4 regions of the Paenibacillus sp. UNC217MF genome follow, and region 2 is predicted to be linked to each of the others. Evidence: predicted binding sites of a transcription regulator. Region 2 holds the regulator's gene; each other region holds the start of a gene.
What was found. Region 2 encodes Rex, which represses fermentation and respiration genes when NADH is low (regulators of the CRP and FNR family bind a similar motif). Its sites were predicted from a motif close to TTGTGAAATATTTCACAA; they were not measured.

Region 1 (2,210 bases), on a different contig from region 2:
ATCATGCCAACCATCAGCTTCAAGAACCATGGGCGCTGCTCCAGCTTCTTCTTGCGGGATAATATCAGGCCGTAAATGCCGACAAGGCACATGAGCCCTCCTGCGGCAACCATCATGCGGAAGCTCCAGAACGTCATCTTGACCGATGGAATATAATTGCCGGGCCCGTACTTCTGTTCATAGCGTGCTTGAATCTGATTCATCCCTTCTACACTGCCGCTAAGCTTGTTGTACGATAGCAGACTGAGCATATATGGAACTTGGATTTTGAAAGAGTTCTCTTTCTTTTCCGTATCGATTGTGGCAAATAACGTGAACGGTGCCGGATCCTCACTCGTATCCCAGAGCGCCTCGGCCGCTGCCATCTTCATCGGCTGAGAAGTGAGCAGATGCTGCGCCTGTGCATGCCCAATGTAGGCAACGATGACGGACGAAATCAAGGCAACGGTAATCGAGACGCGGAACGAACGGCGGAACATGTCCGGATTGTGTCCACGCAGCAGTTTCCAAGCGCTGACGCCTGACATGAAGAAGGCGCCGGTTGCGAATGCGGCGAACAGCGTATGCGGAAATTGCAGCCACAATTGCGGATTCGTAATAAGTGCGAAGAAGTCGCTCATCTCTGCCCGTCCATTGTTGAATTCATATCCGACAGGCGCATGCATGAACGAGTTGGCGGTCAAGATCCAGAACGCGGACAACACGGTACCGATCGAGACGATCCAGATGCAAGCGAGATGAACGCGCTTCGATAAGCGCTCCCAGCCGAACACCCATAAGCCGATGAAGGTGGATTCCATAAAGAAGGCGAGCAGACCTTCGATGGCAAGCGATGGCCCGAACACATCACCGACGAAGCGGGAATAATTCGACCAGTTCATCCCGAACTGAAACTCCTGCAAAATGCCGGTGACGACGCCAACTGCGAAGTTAATCAGAAATAATTTGCTCCAGAACAAGGCAGCTTGCTTATAAATCTCCTTGCCCTTGACGACATAGAGCGTCTCTAATACGGCGATTAAAAACGCCAGTCCAATCGTCATGGGGACGAAGATGTAGTGGAATAAAGTTGTTGATGCGAATTGGATTCGCGCGAGAATGACCTGATCCATAGAGGCCTCCTTGTGATGAAAATGTGATTGTTGTGCAACAAGAAAAAGGTCTGTGAGATTCGAATAATGTGAATGTCTTCACGTTATGTGGTGCTGTTAGTGTGACACTCGTTAAGATTCAGTCGTTAAGAAAAGCGTTAGGTTATGAGCTTGACGAGGCTGTACGTACATCGCAGCACACATCATTGCACACATCGTACATACTCTTGTCATATGGCACTGGCAGCCAGTCAAGTGAAGTTCTCACGTTCAGCATTATCTTAGAGCAGACTGGATGGGATGTCGCCATCCATTTCAACAGGGCGGGGTCATCCATGTTCAAGAGACTGACACAGAGTTGACAACGTTTCGATGAAAAGGGTCAGTACGAGATCATGAAGAGCAATGATATACTTATTTATATGTGATAAAAATCACAGATCAAGAAAGCAAGAGGTGTATTTCCATGTGGCAACCGGATCGTTCCAGCAATCAACCACTATATCAGCAGATTGCCGCATATATCGAGCGCAGCATTTATAACGGTGAATTTTCTCCGGGAAGCGTCCTTCCATCGGAACGCAAATTTGCCGAGCAAATACATGTAAATCGAAGCACAATCGTTCAAGCTTATGAAGAGCTGCGTGCTGCAGGCATTATCGAAAGCATGGTCGGTAGTGGTACTCGAGTAAGCAAGTCGAAGTGGGGGGCAGACTCTCAACAAACGCCAGATTGGCATCAATATTTAGATAGCTGCAAGCTAGTCCAGCCTGATCCGGTATACGCCGAATTGATTCGTTCCGCACTGGATTCGGACAGCAACTGTATAGACTTTGCCAGCGGAGAACTGTCACCCGATTTGTCGCCAAATGAAGAGATGAGGATGCTTCTGAGCGAGCATCTGCTGCATGAGGACATGAGCTATGACGATCCTCAGGGCTATGTGCCGCTGCGGGAGGTTCTGTCCACTTCTTTACATCAATATCGCGGCATTCGAACGACAGCATCATCGATTCTCGTTACATCAGGGTCTCATCAATCGCTCTATTTAATAACTCGCCGATTGCTTCAGCCTGGGGATGCGATCGCGATCGAGGATCCTTCCTACTATTATTCTCT
Region 2 (2,210 bases):
CGATGAATTCCGTGAATTTATGCAAGGCAAGGATGCGGATACCGTCTACTGGATGGAAGGCAATCTCCAATACAAGCATAAATCAATGCAAATGTATGCGGTCCCTGTCGATGTAAGCGAAGCGCTGAAGCGATACTTCTTCGAGCCGAAGAAGAGCGTAATCTTAACTTCGGCTACATTGTCCGTTGATAAATCATTCCAATTCGTAGCTGAACAGCTTGGCTTGAAGGATGCGCAGCGGGATGGCCGTCTAAATACGGTCATACTTCCGTCGCCGTTCAACTACCGGGAACAAGCACTTGTTGTCATCCCGCGTGACTTCCCTAGTGTGAAGGGAGCATCAGATGCCAAGTTTAACTCGACGCTGATGCAGTCCTTGGCTGATGTAGCCAAGGTAACAGAAGGACGTATGCTTGTCTTATTCACGTCATACCGCATGCTGCGGGATGTGTATGAACCGCTGAAGGAGGCGCTTAGCCTGCATGGCATTCAAGTGCTGGGACAAGGGATTGACAGCGGCAACCGAAGCAAGCTGACACGCCGATTCCGAGATCAGCCGAATTCAGTCCTGCTAGGAACGAGCAGCTTCTGGGAAGGCGTTGATATTCCAGGAGATGCGTTGACATGTCTTGCGATTGTACGGCTGCCATTCCAGCCACCGAATCATCCACTCGTGGAAGCGAAGTGCGATCGGCTGAAGCGGATGAATCAGAATCCATTCCGCAAATATTCCGTCCCACAGGCTGTAATTCGCTTCAAGCAAGGATTCGGCCGCCTTGTGCGTACGACGCAGGATAAGGGAATTGTCATCATTTATGACACTCGTGTAATAGAGACAAGCTACGGCAAACATTTTCTTTACTCGCTGCCTGGCCCAAAAATGGAGCATATGGCAACAGAACAACTTGTACCACGTATTGATACGTGGCTAGACCATAATCAAAGAGGCATTGGAGAGCGATGAGAGGGGCTTGTTAGAATGAAAGCACTAAAGATATCAGAAGCTGTCGTTCGGCGATTACCCGTGTATTTACGCCATCTATTGGAATTGAAGCAGCGAGAAGTGCTCACAGTTTCTTCTCAAGATTTGGGACAGAAGCTGAACTTGAATCCTGCGCAAATTCGGAAGGATCTAGCGTATTTCGGCGACTTCGGCCGCAAGGGCATTGGGTATGATGTATCGTATTTGATTCAACAAATCAGACATATTTTGAAACTGGATCAAGTTATCCATGTTGGATTGGTCGGTGCAGGTAAATTAGGTCACGCACTCTGTAACTACACCGTATACTTGAAAGATAATATGAAGATCGTTGCAGTGTTCGATGCACAGGAATCCAAAATCAATACCGAGATAAATAACCTGAAAGTTCAGCCGATGTCTGACCTAATTACGACGGTACGCGAGAAGCAAATCCGTATCGGGATTATCACGGTTCCTGCTACAGAAGCTCAGTATGTAGCTGATCAATTTGTAGAGGCGGGAGTAGAAGCGATCTTGAACTTTGCGCCTGTCATTTTGAGGGTTCCTTCGAATATCCGTGTGCATACTGCCGATTTTACAACGGATTTGTTCAGTTTGGCCTATTATTTATCTGATAATGGAAAGGAAGTACCCGCCGAATGACACACCGAATCATTATTAAAAATGGCATGTTCGCCGATTTGTCTCCAACTGCGAAGCAGTCCTCATTCCATGGGTTCATGGTTGTTGAGAATGATCGCATCGTTCATATTGGATCGGAGCTGCCTGAGCAATATGCAGCAGCTGATGCTGAAATCATCGATGGCAAAGGTCTATTTTTCATTCCAGGCCTTGTTAATACACACGGGCATGCTGCAATGTCTCTGCTTCGTGGGTATGGGGATGACTTGGCGCTTCAGACATGGCTGCAGGAGAAAATGTGGCCAATGGAAGGCAAGTTCACGGCCAATGATGTCTATTGGGGAACAGCTCTGTCTGTGATCGAAATGCTGAAGGGCGGTACAACAACCTTCGTAGATATGTATGACTACATGGACGAAGTAGCGAAGGTATGTGAGCAATCCGGTATCCGTGCATCGCTTATGCGCGGTGCGATTGGCTTATGCCCAGAGGATGTACAGCGCGAGAAGCTGAATGAGGCGATTCAATTCGCGAAGGATTGGAATGGGAAGGCAGATGGCCGCATTCGTACGATTATGGCGCCGCATGCTCCGTATACTTGTCC
Region 3 (2,210 bases), 190 kb from region 2:
TTTTTTGTTGATCAGGAGACCGCCGTCTTCTAATTCTTCACCGTAAGTATTGGACAATCTGATGAGAGTGGAGCATAGCGCGCCTGGTTTACCATACATCATTAGATCGCGGAACTTGGTCTGAGTCAGGCGGTGATGGATCCCCATCCACTTCATGAAATCGATCGAGAAGTCGCAGTGCTGGCATATGAGAATCTCAATATCCTTCTGCTCAATAAGCAATACCTCAGCTTCTTCAAGGACTTCCGCTGTGAATGTGTGCTTTGTACTATGGAATGGATCAACTTGGCCGACTAAATCCCCAGCTTGATACATGTACAGAATTAGCTCTTTGCCTTCATCTGTAGACTTTGTGATTTTTACACGTCCGCTCTTCAGGAGGAACAGCTTATCAGATAGATCTCCTTCCCAGAAGAGATGAGAGCTGTCAGGATAGGTACGTTCTTTACCGATATTGATTAATCGTTCTACATTCTGTTCTGAGAAACAAGAGGTATTGCAGGGCTCTCCAAATTTGTCGGTGATGTTAGTCACTCTGTTCCCCTCCAATTTACATATTTCAAATTTTAGTAATTTTGACCCAAAGAATTCCATGTGACAAGTTTCACTATATGAATACGTATTACTATCATGGATGTTCCGCACGCAGTTGTCAATTTATTTACGATTAAAATTATTTACAGTTTGGTTAAATCGAGTGATTAATATCACGCCAATCAAATAAAATCGGGGAGAAATAAAAAAATAAGCAAAATCAATCAGAGTTGTGAAATTAATCACATACTAACACGCGAAAGATGGATACAATGAAAGTGTGAAATGATTCACAAACAATTGTAACCAACACGAACCTCAGAAAAGGATCGTAACAGAACAGCAGACACACCGTATAGAGAAACCCTTTCTTAGGTTCATTGCAAGGTATCCATGAATGGAGGCGGAGAGAATGGCGACAAAACAAGAAACGAAACCAACTGTAGAGAAAAAAACGGAGCAAGTCGATGTTACGAAGCACATTCAGCAACTGATTGACCGCGCGAATAAGGCGCAGGAAGCATTTATGGACATGAACCAAGAGCAGATAGACAAGATCGTACAGCAAATGGCACTCGCTGGCTTGGATAAGCATATGATGCTTGCCAAGATGGCTGTTGAAGAAACGGGCCGCGGTGTGTATGAAGATAAAATTACGAAAAACATTTTCGCAACTGAATATATCCACAACTATATCAAGTATGACAAAACGGTAGGTGTCATCGAGGACAATCCGCAGGGTGCTTATATGAAGATTGCGGAACCGGTTGGAATTGTCATGGGGATTACGCCGGTAACGAACCCAACTTCAACAACCATGTTCAAGGCGCTCATCGCGATAAAGACACGCAACCCGATTATTTTCGGCTTCCATCCATCCGCTCAGAAATGCAGTGCGGAAGCAGCTCGCATCCTGCATGAGGCAGCAGTGAAATATGGTGCTCCTGAGCATTGTATCCAATGGATTGAGTATCCGTCGATGGATGCGACTAACGGCTTGATGAACCACCCTGATGTGGCGCTAATCCTGGCGACAGGCGGTGCTGGTATGGTTCGCTCCGCTTATAGCTGCGGCAAGCCTGCCTTAGGCGTTGGCCCAGGTAACGTGCCGTGCTTCATCGAGAAGACGGCAGATCTGAATCAAGCGGTAACGGATTTGATTCTGTCCAAGACGTTCGATAATGGCATGATCTGCGCATCCGAGCAAGCCGTCATCATTGAAGAGCCGATTTACGCACAAACGAAGAAAATGATGACCACACAGGGCTGCTACTTCTTGAATAAGGAAGAGACCGGCAAGCTCCAAGCGATGGCAATGAAGACAGACACCTGTGCGGTGAATCCGAACATCGTGGGCCAATCTGCAAAGAAAATTGCTGAGATGGCCGGACTTCAAGTACCAGATACAACGAAAATACTTGTAGCTGAGCTGGATGGTGTGGGGCCGAAGTTCCCACTGTCTGCAGAGAAGCTGAGCCCCGTGCTTGCTTGCTACAAGGTGAAGACCGCAGAAGAAGGCGTTGACCGCGCGGCTGAAATTGTGGCATTTGGCGGTATGGGTCACTCTTCGGTCATCCACTCGAATGATGACGAGGTAATTCGTAAGTTCGCCGACCGTCTGCAAACAGGCCGCATTCTGGTCAACTCTCCTTCTACTCATGGCGCGATTGGAGACT
Region 4 (2,210 bases), 180 kb from region 2:
CTTCCATGCCGCACCACGGAAGAGGGCGTGAACAGCCTTATCAACGCAATTCGGGAATTGAACCGCGAACTGGGTATTCCAGAATCGTTCCAAGCAATTGGCTTCGATGCCAAGGACTTCGAATCCAATGTTGATTACTTGGCAGACCGCGCCTTTGAAGACCAATGTACAACAGCGAATCCGAAGCTTCCACTCGTAACAGAGTTGGCTGATGTATATCGGAACGCATTCTATGGACGATTTGAATAAGTTAGAATGATACGATAGCAGGGCAGTGGGCAGCGGGGAAGATCTTCCCCGCTGTCTTTGTTGTATAATCAACTTCTGAACCATTGCTTATAATGCGGTAAACGAGTGCTAATTAAGTGCTAACCACCTGCAAAAAGCAGGGCAGCAGTGGAGATTACAACATTTTGAATTATATTATGTGAAAAAAATCATTTGTCTAGCTTATATTGTGATAAATATCACATAATTGAAAGTGTGAAAAGAGGTACAATGAAGGCGTAGCAAGGGAGGAACGAAAAAGGTTCAGAATTCGCCTCTAAAAAACTTGCTGCATAGCCTCACTCGGCATTACGAAAAGGCAGCTATCGAACGAATGCGAAAGATAAGATAACCGCCTTGCAGCCTTTTTCGTGAAAATCATCACAAGCAATGTGAAATGGGAACGAGAACATCTTGCTGGGTGTGTGCTTTCAATTCGATTACAACACATACAGAAAAACAAACATGTATGGAGGGATTACGATGTCGGTGATGGAAAAGAACATGACAGAAACAAATGAAATGAATCCTTGGCGTGGATTCAAAGCAGGCAAATGGCAAACACACGTGGATGTCCCGAACTTCTTGGACGGACACATCAAGCCTTACTTGGGCGATGAAGCATTCTTGGCAGGTCCAACGCAAAATACGAAGGATCTGTGGGATATCGTGAGCCAGCTCTCCAAAGAAGAACGTGAACGCGGTGGTGTATGGGATGTTGATGTTAACACGCCTTCAACGATCGTATCGCACAAACCGGGATACTTAGATAAAGAAAAAGAAAAAGTAGTAGGTGTACAAACGGATGCTCCGTTCCGCCGCTCGATTCAACCATTTGGCGGTATTAAGATGATGATCGATGCTTGTAAAGCATACGGCTTCGAAATGCCGGAAGATGTTATCAAAATTTTCACAGACATTCGCAAAACACACAACCAAGGCGTATTCGATGCTTATACATCCGACATGCGCATGGCGCGTAAAGCTGGTATTATCACAGGCTTGCCAGATGCTTACGGCCGCGGCCGCATCATCGGTGACTACCGCCGTGTAGCGCTGTACGGTATAGACTTCTTGATTAAACAAAAGAAAAACGATCTGAATAATCTTGAGCTGGATGCAATGGATGAAGTTACTATCCGTGACCGTGAAGAAATTTCAGAACAAATTCGCGCACTCGCTGAATTGAAAGAAATGGCTGCAATGCACGGTATGGACATTTCGAAACCAGCTGTCAACGCACAAGAGGCGTTCCAATGGGTATACTTCGGTTACTTGGCAGCCATCAAAGAACAGAACGGTGCAGCAATGTCCCTTGGTCGTGTATCCTCGTTCCTCGATGTGTATGTGGAACGCGATATTCAAGAAGGTACTTTGACAGAGCAAGAAGCTCAAGAATTGGTTGACCATTTCATTATGAAATTGCGTATCGTTAAATTCTTGCGCACACCTGCTTACAACGACCTGTTCAGCGGTGACCCAACTTGGGTAACAGAATCGATCGGTGGTATGGCTTCTGACGGTACAACACGTGTAACGAAGAACAGCTTCCGTTTCTTGCATTCCTTGTACAACTTGGGACCTGCTCCAGAGCCTAACTTAACTGTACTCTGGTCGACGAAGCTTCCTGAAGCGTTCAAGAAGTATTGTGCGAAAGTATCGATTGAAACAAGCTCCATTCAATATGAAAATGACGACCTGATGCGCCCAATCTATGGTGACGACTACGGTATCGCATGTTGCGTATCCGCAATGCGTATCGGTAAGCAAATGCAGTTCTTCGGCGCTCGCGCCAACTTGGCGAAATGCTTGCTGTACGCAATCAACGGCGGTAAAGACGAGAAGCTTGGCTTGCAAGTAGGACCTGAGCTTCCTCCAATCACAAGCGACGTATTGGACTACGACGAAGTCGTGAAACGCTTCAAGCAGATGATGGAATGGCT

Region 1: a site for Rex is predicted at 1,179-1,196, ahead of BP95_RS0108435 (cytochrome ubiquinol oxidase subunit I). Genes of this name have one in related genera too.
Region 3: a site for Rex is predicted at 813-830, ahead of adhE (bifunctional acetaldehyde-CoA/alcohol dehydrogenase). Genes of this name have one in related genera too.
Region 4: a site for Rex is predicted at 456-473, ahead of pflB (formate C-acetyltransferase). Genes of this name have one in related genera too.

The regions. Positions count from the first base shown of each region.
Region 1 is NZ_JMLT01000010.1:257,185-259,394, forward strand. Features, by position in the region: gene BP95_RS0108435 (cytochrome ubiquinol oxidase subunit I) at 1-1,112, opposite strand, end outside; gene pdxR (MocR-like pyridoxine biosynthesis transcription factor PdxR) at 1,558-2,210, shown strand, end outside.
Region 2 is NZ_KK366027.1:901,844-904,053, reverse strand. Features, by position in the region: gene dinG (ATP-dependent DNA helicase DinG) at 1-964, shown strand, start outside; gene BP95_RS0120010 (redox-sensing transcriptional repressor Rex) at 980-1,627, shown strand; gene BP95_RS0120005 (amidohydrolase) at 1,624-2,210, shown strand, end outside.
Region 3 is NZ_KK366027.1:1,088,848-1,091,057, reverse strand. Features, by position in the region: gene BP95_RS0120975 (Crp/Fnr family transcriptional regulator) at 1-534, opposite strand, end outside; gene adhE (bifunctional acetaldehyde-CoA/alcohol dehydrogenase) at 947-2,210, shown strand, end outside.
Region 4 is NZ_KK366027.1:1,085,523-1,087,732, reverse strand. Features, by position in the region: gene adhE (bifunctional acetaldehyde-CoA/alcohol dehydrogenase) at 1-249, shown strand, start outside; gene pflB (formate C-acetyltransferase) at 751-2,210, shown strand, end outside.